One region of the Streptomyces afghaniensis genome, then DNA from elsewhere that is predicted to be linked to it. Evidence: predicted binding sites of a transcription regulator. Region 1 holds the regulator's gene; each other region holds the start of a gene.
What was found. The regulator HrcA, encoded in region 1, represses chaperone genes, less so after heat shock. The targets are predictions, from matches to a motif close to TTNGCACTCNGNNNNNCNGAGTGCNAA.
Positions count from the first base shown of each region.

Region 2: groL (chaperonin GroEL) is a predicted target of HrcA. The motif match lies at 3,223-3,249, and genes of this name have one in related genera.
Region 3: groES (co-chaperone GroES) is a predicted target of HrcA. The motif match lies at 3,400-3,426, and genes of this name have one in related genera.

Region 1 is NZ_JBIRGJ010000002.1:383,603-389,125, forward strand. Features, by position in the region: gene ACH4G3_RS07995 (16S rRNA (uracil(1498)-N(3))-methyltransferase) at 1-132, opposite strand, end outside; gene ACH4G3_RS08000 (nitronate monooxygenase) at 129-1,205, opposite strand; gene dnaJ (molecular chaperone DnaJ) at 1,306-2,442, opposite strand; gene hrcA (heat-inducible transcriptional repressor HrcA) at 2,442-3,458, opposite strand; gene ACH4G3_RS08015 (MBL fold metallo-hydrolase) at 3,630-4,361, shown strand; gene ACH4G3_RS08020 (DUF3097 domain-containing protein) at 4,393-5,196, shown strand; gene hemW (radical SAM family heme chaperone HemW) at 5,300-5,523, opposite strand, start outside.
Region 2 is NZ_JBIRGJ010000008.1:486,356-491,878, forward strand. Features, by position in the region: gene ACH4G3_RS31090 (carboxylesterase/lipase family protein) at 1-41, opposite strand, end outside; gene ACH4G3_RS31095 (NADH:flavin oxidoreductase) at 131-1,258, opposite strand; gene groL (chaperonin GroEL) at 1,439-3,061, opposite strand; gene ACH4G3_RS31105 (cold-shock protein) at 3,602-3,805, opposite strand; gene ACH4G3_RS31110 (ubiquitin-like small modifier protein 1) at 4,253-4,528, opposite strand; gene thrC (threonine synthase) at 4,657-5,523, opposite strand, start outside.
Region 3 is NZ_JBIRGJ010000006.1:393,217-398,739, forward strand. Features, by position in the region: gene ACH4G3_RS24325 (hypothetical protein) at 1-389, opposite strand, end outside; gene ACH4G3_RS24330 (THUMP-like domain-containing protein) at 441-1,607, opposite strand; gene ACH4G3_RS24335 (polysaccharide deacetylase family protein) at 1,743-2,621, shown strand; gene ACH4G3_RS24340 (polysaccharide deacetylase family protein) at 2,618-3,355, shown strand; gene groES (co-chaperone GroES) at 3,573-3,881, shown strand; gene groL (chaperonin GroEL) at 3,998-5,523, shown strand, end outside.

The DNA of each region.
Region 1 (5,523 bases):
CGTGAGGACCACGTCCTCTCCGGGGCGCAGCCGCTTCACGGAGACGGCGTGCCGTCCCTCCGGGCCGTCGAGGACGTAGCGGCCGCCTCCGCCCGCGTCGAAGTGCTCGACCACGAACACCGGAGCTGTCATCGCACTCCGCCTCCGCCCGACAACGCCGTCCGCGCCGCGGCGAGTTCAGCGGCCAGCACCTCCACGAGCTGCCCGGCGGGCAGCTCCCGCGCCATCCGGTGCCCCTGCCCGGCCCACAGCGCCATGCCCTGCGCGTCCCCCGCCTTGGCGGCGGCCTTGCGCAGCGGCGCGGTGAGGTGGTGGATCTCGGGATAGGCGGCGGGCGCGTACGGGCCATGCTCGCGCAGGAAGCGGTTGACCAGGCCGCGCGCCGGGCGCCCGGAGAAGGCCCGGGTCAACTCCGTACGGACGAACAGGGGGTGGGTCAGCGCCTGCTTGTGCAGGGCGTTCGCGCCCGACTCGGCGGTGGCGAGGAACGCGGTGCCGAGCTGGGCCGCGCTCGCGCCCGCGGCGAGGACGGCGGCGATCTGGCCGCCGCGCATGATGCCGCCGGCGGCGATGATCGGGATGCTGACGGTCTCCCGGATCTGGGCGACCAGCGACAGCAGCCCGATGCCGCAGCCGTCGGTCTCGGGCAGGTCCCGGTGCGTGCCCTGGTGGCCGCCGGCCTCGACGCCCTGCGCGATGACCGCGTCCGCGCCGGCCCGCTCGACGGCCCGGGCCTCGTCGGGGGTGGTGGCGGTGACCAGGACGAAGGTGCCGACCCGGTGCAGGGCGTCGACGACCTCCCGGCTCGGTGCGCCGAAGTGGAACGACACCACCGGCACGGGGTTGTCGCGCAGGACCGTGAGCTTGGTCTCGTAGCCGTCGTCGCGGCCGCTGTCCGGGTCGCCGAGCTCGGCCTCGTACCAGGAGGCCTCGCCGGCCAGCTGGTGGGCGTAGACGTCGATGGCGGCGGGGTCGGCGTACTCCGGCTGCGGCATGAAGAGGTTCACTCCGAACGGCCTGCCGGTGAGGCTCCTCAGCTGCTTGATCTCCTCGTACATCCCGTCGGCGGTCTTGTACCCGGCGGCGAGGAAGCCGAGTCCGCCCGCCTCGCACACGGCGGCGGCGAGCTTCGGCACGGAGACGCCGCCCGCCATGGGGGCCTGCACGATCGGGTGGGGGAAGAGATCGGTCAGCGCGGAGGACATGACCGCATGTTGTCACGTCCTCCGGACTACTCCGAAACCGGCCTGCCGTGTGGCATAGACCAGAGGAAAAGCCACCCGCAGGCCCCACGGGGAGCCGGCGTCAGCGCCCGTTGAACGCGTCCTTCAACCGCGAGAACAGCCCCTGCTGCCCCGGCTGGAACTGACCCGTGGGCCGTTCCTCGCCGCGCAGCTTGGCCAGCTCGCGGAGCAGGCGCTCCTGCTCGACGTCCAGCTTGTTCGGCGTCTGGACCTCGACGTGGACGATGAGGTCGCCGCGTCCGCCGCCCCGCAGGTGCGTGACACCGCGGCCGTGCAACGGGATCGACTGGCCGGACTGGGTGCCCGGGCGGATGTCGACCTCCTCCAGGCCGTCGAGCGTCTCCAGCGGCACCTTCGTGCCGAGGGCGGCCGCCGTCATCGGGAGCGTGACCGTGCAGTGCAGGTCGTCGCCGCGCCGCTGGAACTGCGAGTGCGGCAGTTCGTGGATCTCGACGTACAGGTCGCCCGCGGGGCCGCCGCCGGGACCGACCTCGCCCTCGCCCGCGAGCTGGATCCGCGTGCCGTTGTCGACACCGGCAGGGATCTTGACGGTGAGCGTACGGCGGGACCGCACGCGTCCGTCACCCGCGCACTCCGGGCACGGCGTGGGCACCACGGTGCCGAAGCCCTGGCACTGCGGGCAGGGCCGCGAGGTCATGACCTGACCGAGGAAGGACCGCGTGACCTGGGACACCTCACCGCGACCGCGGCACATGTCACACGTCTGGGCGGAGGTCCCCGGCGCCGCGCCCTCACCGTTACAGGTGTTGCAGACGACCGCCGTGTCGACCTGGATGTCCTTCGTCGTGCCGAAGGCCGCCTCGTCGAGCTCCACCTCGATGCGGATCATCGCGTCCTGGCCGCGGCGGGTGCGCGAGCGCGGGCCGCGCTGCGACGCCGTGCCGAAGAACGCGTCCATGATGTCGGAGAAGTTCCCGAACCCGCCGGCTCCGAAGCCGCCCGCGCCGCCGCCACCGGCCTGCGAGAGCGGGTCACCGCCGAGGTCGTAGACCTGCTTCTTCTGCGGGTCCGACAACACCTCGTAGGCGGCGTTGATCTCCTTGAACCGCTCCTGGGTCTTCGGATCGGGGTTGACGTCCGGGTGCAGCTCGCGGGCGAGCCGCCGGAAGGCCTTCTTGATCTCTTCCTGCGACGCGTCGCGGCGCACGCCGAGTACGGCGTAGTAGTCCGTGGCCACTACGACTCCGCCAGGATCTGTCCGACGTACCGTGCCACTGCGCGTACCGCTCCCATCGTTCCCGGGTAGTCCATGCGGGTCGGTCCGACCACGCCGAGCTTGGCGACAGCCTCGCCGCCCGAACCGTAGCCGACCGACACGACGGACGTGGAGTTGAGTCCTTCGTGGGCGTTCTCATGACCGATACGTACGGTCACGCCCGGATCCTTCGCCTCGCCGAGCAGCTTGAGGAGCACGACCTGCTCCTCCAGCGCCTCCAGCACCGGCCGGATCGTGAGGGGAAAGTCGTGCCCGAAGCGGGTCAGGTTGGCGGTGCCGCCGATCATCAGCCGCTCCTCGTTCTCCTCGACGAGCGTCTCCAGAAGTGTGGAGAGCACCGTGGAGACCGTACCCCGGTCCTCGTGCTCGAACGCCTCCGGCAGATCCTCCACCAGACTCGGCACATCCGCGAAACGGCGGTTCGCCACGCGGCTGTTGAGCCGCGCGCGCAGATCCGCGAGCGAGGCCTCGCCGAAGGGCGCCGGGCAGTCGACCACGCGCTGCTCGACCCGCCCGGTGTCCGTGATCAGCACGAGCATCAGCCGCGCGGGCGCGAGAGCGAGCAGCTCCACGTGCCGCACGGTCGAGCGGGTCAGCGACGGGTACTGCACGACGGCGACCTGGCGCGTGAGCTGGGCCAGCAGCCGCACCGTACGCGCCACGACGTCGTCGAGGTCGACGGCTCCCTCGAGGAAGTTCTGGATCGCGCGCCGCTCGGGCGCGGTCATCGGCTTGACCCCGGCCAGCTTGTCCACGAACAGCCGGTAGCCCTTGTCGGTGGGGATGCGCCCCGCGCTGGTGTGCGGCTGGGCGATGTACCCCTCGTCCTCCAGGGCCGCCATGTCGTTGCGGACGGTGGCCGGCGAGACGCCGAGGTTGTGCCGCTCGGTGAGGGCCTTGGAGCCCACCGGCTCCTCGGTGCCGACATAGTCCTGGACGATGGCGCGCAGCACCTGAAGCCTGCGTTCACTGAGCATTCGCGCACACCTCCAGAAGTCGTCCGCCCGGTGTCCTGCCTGTGAGGCCTGGCACTCTGCGCGTGCGAGTGCCAGCATTCCCCGCCCAGTGTACGGCTGTGAGGTACACCCCCGGCAAGGCTGGTCGCGTGCTGTCGTGCCCGGGGCGGCGGTCACCGCTAGCGTCGCCGTATGACGGTGACTTGGGAAGAGCTCGGATGGGAGCGCGTGGCCGCCGGGGTGGGGCGGTGCCGGCTCCCGGTGTGGGACTGCACGGCGGGGCTGGTCGCGGGTGAGGGCGCGGTCCTCATGATCGACGCGGGATCGAGCCCCGCCGAGGGAGCGCGGTTGCGCGAGCAGGCGCGGTCGCTCACCGGTCACCGTGTGACGCATCTCGCGCTGACCCATCCCCACTTCGACCATGTCTTCGGGGTGGCGGAGTTCACGGACGCGGAGGTGTTCGGCGCTGTGGGCGTGGACGCGGTGCTGACGCGCGTCCGGGACCGCGAGGAGCTGCGCGCCGACGCGGTGCGAGGCGGCCTGGCGCAGACCACCGCGCAGGAGGCGGCGGACCGGCTGGTCGCGCCCCGCCACCTGGTCTCCGGCGAGTGGACCCTCGACCTGGGCGGCGGGCGCCAGGTGCTGCTGGCCAACGTGGGGCCCGGGCACACCGCGCACGACCTGGCGGTGCTGGTGCCGGGTGATCCGGAAGTGGTGTTCTGCGGCGACCTGGTCGAGGAGTCCGGCGAGCCGCAGGCGGGCCCCGACGCCGTGCCCTCGCACTGGCCGGCCGCCCTGGACCGGCTGCTCGACCTGGGCGGCGAGGACGCGCTGTACGTGCCCGGTCACGGAGCGGTGGTGGACGCGGCGTTCGTACGCGCCCAGCGCGACGCTCTGGCGGCGCATTTCGGCGTGTCGCGGTGATCGCCGTACGCCTTCTCCTATCGTCATCCGAATGCGCCAGTACTCGCCCGATCTGACTCCGCCGTGGAAGAAGCCGAAGCCGGTGCCCGAGGTTCCGGCGGAGCCGGGCCTGGTGGTCGAGGAGTCCGGGACCGGTTTCTGCGGTGCGGTGATCCGCTGCGAGGCGGGCACGGTGACCTTGGAGGACCGCTTCGGCAAGCACCGGGTGTTTCCCATGGAGCCGCGCGGCTTCCTTCTGGAGGGCAGGGTCGTGACGCTGGTCCGCCCCTCGCCCGCCGGTCCCGCACGTCCCACCCGTACGGCCTCCGGTTCGGTGGCCGTCCCCGGCGCCCGCGCCCGCGTGGCCCGTGCCGGGCGCATCTACGTCGAGGGCCGGCACGACGCCGAGCTGGTCGAGAAGGTCTGGGGCGACGACCTGCGCATCGAGGGCGTGGTCGTGGAGTACCTGGAGGGCGTCGACGACCTGCCGTCGATCGTCGCCGACTTCGCCCCCGGCCCGGACGCGCGGCTGGGCGTCCTGGTGGACCACCTGGTGCCGGGCAGCAAGGAGTGGCGCATCGCCGAGTCGGTGACGAGCGACCACGCCCTGGTCGTCGGCCACCCCTACATCGACATCTGGGAAGCGGTGAAACCGTCGTCCCTGGGCATCGAGGCATGGCCTCGGATCCCGCGCGGCCAGGACTGGAAGACGGGGGTGTGCAGGGCGCTGGGCTGGCCGGAGAACACGGGCGCGGCCTGGCAGCGGATCCTGTCGGGCGTACGGTCGTACAAGGACCTGGAGCCGGAACTGCTGGGCAGGGTGGAGGAACTGATCGACTTCGTGACGGCTCCCTAGCTGCGGGCAATCGTGCCGCCAAGGGCGGCACGGGTGGGCGCAGCGGCACCCCGCTACGCCGGGCTGCGGACCCACCCGGCCTCAGCAACAACTCGGCAGCACCTCAGTCCACCAGGTCGCGCACCACGCCGTCCGCCAGCAACCGCCCCCGCAGCGTCAGCACAGCCCGCCCCTCCTCGTACGGCCGCTCCTGAAGCAGCCCGTCGGCCAAGGCCCGCCGAGAAGCCGCAAGCCCCTCCTCCCGCAGGAGGGACAACGGCACACCCTCTCGCAGCCGCAACTCCAGCAGGATCCGCTCGACCCGCCGGTCCTCCTCCGACAGCACCT
Region 2 (5,523 bases), on a different contig from region 1:
GAAGGGCCGCCCGCCGACGGGCGGGACTCGGTCGTCGTCATCTGGATCTCCTCACGGAATGCCGGTGAACAGGCGCTCGGCCAGTGTCCTTGACTGACGCAAGCAGATCCAGAGGGTCAGGTGACGGGTGTCAGCTGAGGGTCTTCAGCGCCGCCGGGTCGTACGGCGCCAGGTCCTCGAAGCGCCCGTCCAGGACCTTCCGGGCCCACTCGGGGTCCTGGAGCAGGGCGCGGCCGACGGCGACCATGTCGAACTCGTCGCGCTCGAAGCGGTCCAGGAGGTTGTCGAGGTCGCCGATCTCCGCGCCCTCGCCCTGGAAGGCCTTGATGAAGTCGCCGTTCAGGCCGACCGAGCCGACGGTGATGGCGGGCTTGCCGGTGAGCTTCTTGGTCCAGCCGGCCAGGTTGAGGTCGGAGTCGTCGAACTCGGGGACCCAGTAGCGGCGGGTGGAGGCGTGGAAGGCGTCCACACCGGCCGCGGCGAGCGGGGTCAGGATGGCCTCCAGCTCCTCGGGCGTCTCGGCGAGGCGGGCGTCGTAGGCCTCCTGCTTCCACTGCGAGTAGCGGAAGATGACGGGGAAGTCGGCCGAGACGGTCTCGCGGACGGCCGCGACGATCTCCGCCGAGAACGCGGCACGGGCGACCAGGTCGCCGCCGTAGGCGTCGGTGCGGCGGTTGGTGCCCTCCCACAGGAACTGGTCGAGCAGGTAGCCGTGGGCGCCGTGGATCTCCACGCCGTCGAAGCCGATGCGCTCGGCGGCGGCCGCGGCCTCGGCGAACGCGCCGATGACGGCGTCGATGTCGGCCTGGGTCATGGCCTTGCCGGTGGGCTCGGTGGCGCCGAGGCGCAGGCCGGAGGGGCCGACGGCCGGGGCGTCCGCGACGGGCGGCTCGCCCTGGTTGCGGACCATGCCGATGTGCCACAGCTGCGGCACGATCGTGCCGCCCGCGGCGTGCACCGCCTCGGCGACCTTCGCCCAGCCCGCGAGCTGCTCCTCACCGTGGAACCGCGGCACGCGGTCGCTCTGCCCGGCCGACTCGTGGCCGACGTAGGTGCCCTCGGTGACGATCAGACCGACGCCGGCGGCGGCGCGGCGGGAGTAGTACGAGACGACGTCCTCGCCGGGAACACCGCCCGGGGAGAACATGCGGGTCATCGGCGCCATCGCGATCCGGTTCGGGACGGTCAGGCCGCCCAGCGATACGGGCCGGGACAGGATTTCGGCGGCGCGGGAGGCGGCGGAGGCGTCGACGGTCACGTGGGGGCTCCTCTTCGGATACCGGACAGTATGTGCATACGCATAGGACGTACGTTGCAACCATCCGGCCCTGCCCACCCCATCCCGTCCGCGCTGTGATCCATGACACGCCCGAGGGCGGCACCCCCTGTCGGAACAGGGAGTGCCGCCCTCGGCAAGGACGTTGATCGACCAGGTCGATCAGAAGTCCATGTCACCGCCCGGCATGCCGCCGCCGGCGGGCGCGGCGGCCTTCTCCGGCTTGTCGGCGATGACGGCCTCGGTGGTGAGGAACAGCGCGGCGATGGAGGCGGCGTTCTGCAGCGCGGAACGGGTCACCTTCGCCGGGTCGATGATGCCCTCGGCGATCATGTCGACGTACTCACCGGTCGCGGCGTTCAGGCCGTGGCCGACCTGGAGGTTGCGGACCTTCTCCACGACGACGCCGCCCTCGAGACCACCGTTGACGGCGATCTGCTTCAGCGGGGCCTCCAGCGCGAGCTTCACGGCGTTGGCGCCGGTCGCCTCGTCACCGTCGAGCTCCAGCTTCTCGAAGACCTGGGAGGCCTGCAGCAGGGCCACGCCACCACCGGCGACGATGCCCTCCTCGACGGCCGCCTTGGCGTTGCGGACGGCGTCCTCGATGCGGTGCTTGCGCTCCTTGAGCTCCACCTCGGTGGCGGCACCGGCCTTGATGACCGCGACACCGCCGGCGAGCTTCGCCAGGCGCTCCTGCAGCTTCTCGCGGTCGTAGTCCGAGTCGCTGTTCTCGATCTCGGCGCGGATCTGGTTGACCCGGCCCTGGACCTGCTCGGCGGAGCCGGCACCGTCGACGATGGTGGTCTCGTCCTTGGTGATGACGACCTTGCGGGCCTTGCCCAGGAGGTCGATCGTGGCGTTCTCCAGCTTGAGGCCGACCTCCTCGGAGATCACCTCGCCGCCGGTGAGGATGCCGATGTCCTGCAGCATCGCCTTGCGGCGGTCGCCGAAGCCCGGGGCCTTGACGGCGACGGACTTGAAGGTGCCGCGGATCTTGTTGACGACCAGGGTCGACAGGGCCTCGCCCTCGACGTCCTCGGCGATGATCAGCAGCGGCTTGCCCGACTGCATGACCTTCTCCAGGAGCGGGAGCAGGTCCTTGACGTTCGAGATCTTGGAGTTCGCGATCAGGATGTACGGGTCGTCGAGGACGGCCTCCATACGCTCCATGTCGGTGGCGAAGTACGCCGAGATGTAGCCCTTGTCGAAGCGCATACCCTCGGTGAGCTCCAGCTCCAGACCGAAGGTCTGGGACTCCTCGACGGTGATGACGCCTTCCTTGCCGACCTTGTCCATGGCCTCGGCGATGAGCTCGCCGATCTGGGTGTCGGCGGCGGAGATGGAGGCCGTGGAGGCGATCTGCTCCTTGGTCTCGACGTCCTTCGCCTGCTCCAGCAGGGCGGCGGAGACGGCCTCGACGGCGCGCTCGATACCGCGCTTGAGGGCCATCGGGTTGGCACCGGCGGCTACGTTGCGCAGGCCTTCCTTGACCAGGGCCTGGGCGAGCACGGTCGCGGTGGTCGTACCGTCACCGGCGACGTCGTCCGTCTTCTTGGCGACTTCCTTGACCAGCTCGGCGCCGATCTTCTCGTACGGGTCCTCGAGTTCGATCTCCTTGGCGATGGACACACCATCGTTGGTGATCGTGGGGGCGCCCCACTTCTTCTCGAGGACGACGTTGCGGCCCTTGGGGCCGAGCGTCACCTTGACGGCGTCCGCGAGCTGGTTCATGCCGCGCTCGAGGCCGCGCCGCGCCTCCTCGTCGAACGCGATGATCTTGGCCATGTGAAGTGGTCCCTCCAGGACTGGGGGTGATTACTTCGGACCGCGCCCGCGCCCGCGACGGACGGCTCGCCTGCCTCGTGGTTCCTTCCCACCCGGCCTGCGGGCCTCACCGACCCGGTCCTTACGTTGTCACTCTCACCTTCAGAGTGCTAACGCAATGATTAGCACTCGGGCATGGCGAGTGCAAGCGACTCCCACGGTTCGGGCGGGTGCTCAGCCCCCGGCGAACGGGGCGCACCCGGCTTGTCCCGCAGGCCGCGGGCAACGCCACGACGGGTCGAGTCAGCAGAGAAAAGCCTGGTCCCACGGCCCCCGGCGGCGACGAGGCCGACGCCACGAGCAGGTCCGGGGCGCACACCCCCGCCCTCTGCACCGGGGCGGACCCCGAAGCGTCTCCGGGCGCGGCGGGTTTCGACGAGCGGTCACCCGGCGCGCCCGCCACCCGGCCGCCGGCCCTCCGAACAGGCCGAAGGGCCCGCACCCCGGGGGTGCGGGCCCTTCAGAGAAGACCGGTCGCTTGCGCTTGGTCGTGGTGCGCGTTCAGGCAGAGACGCGAACCATGTCGGCCTGCGGTCCCTTCTGGCCCTGCGAGATCTCGAACTCGACCCGCTGACCCTCCTCCAGGGTGCGGTAGCCGTCCATCTGGATCGCGCTGTAGTGGACGAAAACATCCGCACCACCGTCGACCGCGATGAAGCCGTACCCCTTCTCCGCGTTGAACCACTTGACGGTGCCCTGAGCCATGCCTAACTCCCCTATTACTGGCCCTTGCACAGATCCACACTTCGCGGACCCGGGTCAGACCTCACCCCCCACGGTTGGGGGCGTGCGCCGGAACGCGTCGACCGCGGCTGAATGTATCTGTCCAACTGCCGTCTGCAACAGGTCAATCGGACGAGAATTCTGGACGCGCAGGATCCGGAATGTGGGGAGAATTCGCCAGACTTCAGGGCAAGTCGGGCCACACAAAGGGAACAAAAGCCGCGAAAGACGCACACACTTTGGCTACATCTTGTCGGGCGCGCGGCAGGAATTAAGGGCTCCCGATCAGGAGATCGGCGCTGCGTTCCCCAACTGTACCGCGCTCAATCACACAGAATTGCCCCCTCCGCTTCTCTCACGGAGGGGGCAATTCGATGAACTCTCAGTGACAGCCGTTACCGAAGGTAATAATCAAGCCGGTCGACCGGTTCAGCCACCCGCGACGGCGGGAATGATCGACACCCCGGCACCGTCCGGCGTCGCCGTCTCCAGCCCCTGCTCGAACCGCACGTCGTCGTCGTTGACGTACACGTTGACGAACCGGCGCAGCTTGCCCTGGTCGTCCAGCACCCGGGCGGCGATCCCGGTGTGGTTCTTCTCCAGATCGGCGATGACCTCGCCGAGGGTCGCCCCCTCGGCGGCGACCTCGGCCTGGCCGCCGGTGTAGGTACGCAGGATGGTGGGGATGCGAACGGTGACGCTCATCGGGATGTGACCTCCGGTTTTGTTTTGCAGCTACGGCTGGGGCGCGCCCTCAGGGGCGCGGGGCTGTGTCGACGTGCGGCTCCGCCGCGTGGCGCGACCAACCCCCACCGGCCCGCAGCGGACAACGATCAGACGAGCCCAGCCTCACGGAACGAATCAAGGTTGGGACGAATGGTCGCAGTGAGCCCGGTCCCGGCCACCGCATCCAGCGTCTTCAGACCATCCCCCGTGTTCAGCACCACGGTCGTCTTCGACGGGTCGAGCACCCCGTCCTCGATCAGCTTCTTCGCCACGCCCACGGTCACCCCACCGGCGGTCTCCGCGAAGATGCCCTCGGTCCGGGCGAGGATCTTGATCGCGTCGACGACCTGCTCGTCGTTGACGTCCTCCACCACACCGCCCGTCCGCCGCGCGATGTCGAGCACGTACGGCCCGTCCGCCGGGTTGCCGATCGCCAGCGACTTGGCGATCGTGTCCGGCTTCTGGGGACGTACGACGTCGTGCCCGGCCTTGAAGGCCGTCGACACCGGTGAGCAGCCCTCGGCCTGCGCGCCGAAGATCTTGTAGGGCTTGTCCTCGACCAGCCCGAGCTTGATCAGCTCCTGCAGGCCCTTGTCGATCTTCGTGAGCTGTGAGCCGGAGGCGATCGGCACCACGATCTGGTCCGGCAGCTGCCAGCCGAGCTGCTCGCAGATCTCGTACGCGAGAGTCTTGGAGCCCTCCGCGTAGTACGGCCGGAGGTTGACGTTGACGAAGCCCCAGCCCTCGCCGGCCGGGTCGCCGATCAGCTCGGAGCAGAAGCGGTTCACGTCGTCGTAGTTGCCCTGGATGCCGACGAGCTCGCCGCCGTAGACCGCGGCCATGACGACCTTGCCCTGCTCCAGGTCGTGCGGGATGAACACGCAGGAGCGGAAGCCGGCGCGGGCCGCCGCGGCACCCACGGCGCCGGCGAGGTTGCCGGTGGAGGAGCAGGACAGCGTGGTGAAGCCGAAGGC
Region 3 (5,523 bases), on a different contig from region 1:
AGGCGCATGCGCAGCACGCGGGCGTTGGCGGTGCGGGGCAGCCGGGCGACGTCGCGGTCGGTGGCCGTCCAGGCCAGGGGCAGGACTCGTGGGTCGCGCAGTCCTCGTGCGGTCGCTTCCTCCAGCCACTGCTCCTTCAGCGCGAGGGCGAGGTCGTCGGCGAGCGCGCCCGGGTTCAGCGGCGGGGGTTCCTGGCGGAAGAAGTCGACCAGCGCGAGGAAGAGCGTGACGATGCCGACGAACAGGCTGCCCACCGTGGCCACGGCGTTCGAACTCTCCTGGTCCAAGAGCATCCACCCGGCGAGTCCCCCGCACACGGCCGCGACGGCCATGAGAAGAACACGACGGACCAGTCGCTGCCGGGCTCGTCGCAGTGCGCTCCAGGTCACGCCAGCATGGTGGGCCGCCGGTGACGGGGACGTCCGGAGAGTGCGTGGACGTCACCCCATCGGGTGCCCGATGAGCATCGCCGGTGCTCCGGCCACCCGGGTCAGGAACACCGTGGCCGAGTGCCGGCCCTGCGGCTTGACCTTCCTGCGGAGTTCCTCCGGCTCGACCGCCGAGCCGCGTTTCTTCACCGTGAGGTTGCCGACCTCCCGCTCCCGCAGCAGCGCCTTCAGCTTCTTGACGTTGAAGGGGAGGTGGTCGGTGATCTCGTAGGCGGTGGCGTACGGGGTCGGGTGCAGCTCGTCCGCGGTGACGTACGCGATCGTCGCGTCCAGCAGGCCGCCGTCGAGTTCCTCCGCCACCTCGGCGACCAGGTGGGCCCGGATGACAGCGCCGTCGGGCTCGTACAGGTAACGGCCGGGCGGGCGGACCTCCGGGTCGGGCAGGCCGCGGGAGAGCAGGGTGCGGGGGCCCGGCAGCAGGGTGGCCCGTACCGCCCCGGGTTCGGTGCCGAACCACAGGACCGCCTCCTTCACGTCGCCGCCGTCGGAGATCCACTCGGCCTCGGCGTCCTCGGGGACCGCCTCGTGCGGGATGCCGGGGGCGATCTTCAGCGCGGCGGTGCGAGGGGCGCGGCGGGCCGCGGACACCGCCCAGGACAGGGGCGGTGAGTACGCCTCGGGGTCGAAGATCCGGCCCCGGCCGCCGCGCCTGGCCGGGTCGACGAACACGGCGTCGTAACCGGCTGTGTCCACCTCCGTGACATCCGCCTCCCGCACCTCGATCAGGCCGGCCAGCCCCAGCACCTCGGCGTTCGCCCGCGCCGCCGCGGCCGTCGCCGGGTCCCGGTCGACGGCCAGGACCCGGATCCCGGCCCGGGCCAGCGCGATCGCGTCACCGCCGATGCCGCAGCACAGGTCGGCGACCGAGGTCACGCCCGACTCCGCGAGCCGCCGCGCCCGGTAGGCCGCCACACTCGCCCGGGTCGACTGCTCCACCCCGTTCGGCGTGAAGAACATCCGCGCCGCGTCCTGCGCCCCGAACTTCACCACCGCCCGCTGCCGCAGCCGCGCCTGGCCCAGCGCCGCCGACACCAGCTCGGCGGGGTGCTCGCGGCGCAACCGGGTCGCGACGGCCAGCTCCCGCGCCGGATCGGTGTCCCGCACCTCGTCGAGGAGGGCGCGGCCTTCGGGGCTGAGGAGGAGGGCGAGGTCGTTCACCGGATCATTGTGGGCCACTCGGTGGACGGCGCGCCGTCGGCCGCGGTGTCGGGGCCGATCCGGCGGGACCGGCTGCGAGGATCCCGCATCATGCGAGTAGTCGTACAAAATGACAAAAGCCGGGCATCTGGCGGTGTGCGGATCGGCCTCGTCGTACTCACCCTCGCCGCCATCGCCTCGGGCTGCGCGCAGGGCGACAGCGGACGGATCCCCGCGGCCGGCGGCCAGCAGCCCCTCGACGCGCCCCCGGCCCGCGCGCTCGACTCCTACGCCTCCAAACTGCGCGGCGCGCATGCCGTCCGGGTCGCCGCTGCGCGGCGCTGGGGAGTCAGGGCGGTCCCGCTGACCGCCCCGCCGGCCCCCGCGAAGAAGCCGAGGATCAGGACCCGCGAGGGCTTCGAGGTGCGCGGCCACCGCAGACTGAACCTCCCGCCCGTCTTCACCACCGTCCCCACCCGGGACAAGGTCGTCTTCCTCACCATCGACGACGGCGCCGAGAAGGACCCCGCGTTCCTGCGCATGATGACCGACCTGAGGGTCCCCTACAGCGCCTTCCTCAGCGGTTACCTGATCAAGGACGACTACCGCTACTTCGAGAAGATGCGGGACCGAGGCGTGGTCCTGAACAACCACACCCTCCGCCACCGCTACATGCGCGGCCTGTCGTACCGCGCGCAGAAGCGCGAGATCTGCGGCATGCAGCGCCTCATCGAGAGGCGCTACGGCACCCGCCCGACCCTCTTCCGCCCGCCGTTCGGCAGCTACGACAGGGCGACCCTGCGCGCCGCCAAGGCGTGCGGCATCGAGTACGCCCCCCTGTGGAACCAGGAGGTCTTCGCCGACCGCTGGGAGTACCGGGAGTGGGACCGGAGGCTGCACCCGGGCGACATCGTCCTCACCCACTTCCGCGGCCGTGACCAGTGGCCGGGCACGATGCCGGACATGATCCGCCGCTTCCTGGACAAGGTCACCGCCGAGGGGTACGCGGTGGGCCGGCTGGAGGACTACCTGTGAGGCGGCGGTCGTCGGCCGCCGTGGTGTGCGCCGGAGCGATCCTGCTGGCCGGCTGCGCCGGAGCCGCGGGGGAGCGCGCGGGCGCGGACGGCCGGGGCCCGTCCCCTACGCAACGGTCGAGCGACGTCCGCGGGCCGGACCGGGGCGACCTCCCACCCGTCGTGGACCACGTCCGTACCCGCGACCGGGTGGTCTTCCTGACCTACGACGACGGCGCCGAGCGCGATCCCCGCTTCGTCGGCCTCGTCCGCGAACGGCGGCTTCCGGTGAGCATGTTCCTCACGGACAGCGTCGTAGGGCCCGGCTACGGCCACTTCGCCCGCCTCCGCGCGGTCGGCGCGTCCATCCAGAACCACACCCTCGACCACCCCGCCCTGCGCGGCCTGCCCTACGCCGGCCAGCGCGCCGAGATCTGCGGCCAGCAGCACAAGCTCCGCTCCCTCTTCGGCATCCGCCCCCGCCTCTTCCGCCCGCCCTACGGCACGTACGACACGACGACCCTGCACGCCGCCGCCGACTGCGGCATCCGGGCGGTCGTCCTCTGGCGGGCCTCCCTGGAGCCCGGCGGCGCCCTGACCTACACCCGTGGCACGCCCGGCCTGCGCCCCGGCGACATCGTCTCCGTGCCGTCGGGCGAGCCCGGGTCCCCGACCCTGACGGAACGGACCGTGCGACTGCTGCGGGAGATCGAGGCGCGAGGACTGCGGGTCGGGCGGCTGGAGGACTACCTGTGATGTCTCCCCGGCATCACCCCCTGGCCGACGCGCCACCCCGGCAATTGGCACTCCGCTTGACCGAGTGCTAATCACAGTCATAGTCTCGGCTCTGGCACTCCCCACTGGAGAGTGCCAACACAGCGACGGGCAGGTCCGGCACCCGCGACGACGGATCCACCTGGTCGCCACCTCAGACAGTTAACCCCGTGAGATCTCCGAAGGGGGAGGTCGGATCGTGACGACCACCAGCTCCAAGGTTGCCATCAAGCCGCTCGAGGACCGCATCGTGGTCCAGCCGCTCGACGCCGAGCAGACCACCGCCTCTGGCCTGGTCATCCCGGACACCGCCAAGGAGAAGCCCCAGGAGGGCGTCGTCCTGGCCGTGGGCCCGGGTCGCTTCGAGGACGGCAACCGTCTTCCGCTCGACGTCTCCGTCGGCGACGTCGTGCTCTACAGCAAGTACGGCGGCACCGAGGTGAAGTACAACGGCGAGGAGTACCTCGTCCTCTCGGCCCGCGACGTGCTCGCGATCGTCGAGAAGTAATTCACCCCAAGCACATTGCTTTGAGCTGCGCCCCTGGCCCCCCGCGATCGCTAAGAAGCCGGGCGCCCGGGGCGCAGTGCCGTTACCCCTGATTCCGGAAGAGGGCTCACGCTCCCATGGCGAAGATCCTGAAGTTCGACGAGGACGCCCGTCGCGCCCTCGAGCGCGGCGTCAACAAGCTTGCCGACACGGTCAAGGTGACGATCGGCCCCAAGGGCCGCAACGTCGTCATCGACAAGAAGTTCGGCGCCCCCACCATCACCAACGACGGTGTCACGATCGCCCGCGAGGTCGAGATCGAGGACCCGTACGAGAACCTCGGTGCCCAGCTGGTCAAGGAGGTGGCGACCAAGACCAACGACATCGCGGGTGACGGTACGACCACCGCGACCGTGCTCGCCCAGGCACTCGTGCGCGAGGGCCTGAAGAACGTCGCCGCCGGTGCCTCCCCGGCCGCCCTGAAGAAGGGCATCGACGCCGCCGTCGCCGCGATCTCCGAGGACCTGCTCGCCTCGGCCCGCCCGATCGACGAGAAGTCCGACATCGCCGCCGTCGCCGCGCTGTCCGCCCAGGACCAGCAGGTCGGCGAGCTCATCGCCGAGGCGATGGACAAGGTCGGCAAGGACGGTGTCATCACCGTCGAGGAGTCCAACACCTTCGGTCTTGAACTGGACTTCACCGAGGGCATGGCCTTCGACAAGGGCTACCTGTCGCCGTACTTCGTGACGGACCAGGAGCGCATGGAAGCCGTCCTGGACGACCCGTACATCCTCATCACGCAGGGCAAGATCTCCGCCATCGCGGACCTCCTGCCGCTGCTGGAGAAGGTCATCCAGGCCAACGCCTCCAAGCCGCTGCTGATCATCGCCGAGGACGTCGAGGGCGAGGCCCTGTCGACCCTCGTCGTGAACAAGATCCGCGGCACCTTCAACGCCGTCGCGGTGAAGGCCCCCGGCTTCGGCGACCGCCGCAAGGCGATGCTGCAGGACCTGGCGGTCCTCACCGGCGCCACGGTCGTCTCCGAGGAGGTCGGCCTCAAGCTCGACCAGGTCGGCCTGGACGTCCTCGGCTCCGCCCGCCGCGTCACCGTCACCAAGGACGACACCACGGTCGTCGACGGCGCCGGCAACAAGGACGACGTGCAGGGCCGCGTCGCCCAGATCAAGGCCGAGATCGAGACCACGGACTCCGACTGGGACCGCGAGAAGCTCCAGGAGCGCCTCGCGAAGCTGGCCGGCGGGGTGTGCGTCATCCGCGTGGGTGCCGCCACCGAGGTCGAGCTGAAGGAGCGCAAGCACCGTCTGGAGGACGCCATCTCCGCGACCCGCGCCGCGGTCGAGGAGGGCATCGTCTCCGGTGGTGGCTCCGCCCTCGTCCACGCCGCCAAGGTGCTGGAGGGCAGCCTCGGCAAGTCCGGCGACGAGGCCACCGGTGTCGCGGTCGTCCGCCGCGCCGTCGTCGAGCCGCTGCGCTGGATCGCCGAGAACGCCGGCCTGGAGGGCTACGTCATCACCTCCAAGGTCGCCGAGCTGGACAAGGGCCAGGGCTTCAACGCCGCCACCGGCGAGTACGGCGACCTGGTCAAGGCCGGCGTCATCGACCCGGTCAAGGTCACCCGCTCCGCCCTGGAGAACGCCGCCTC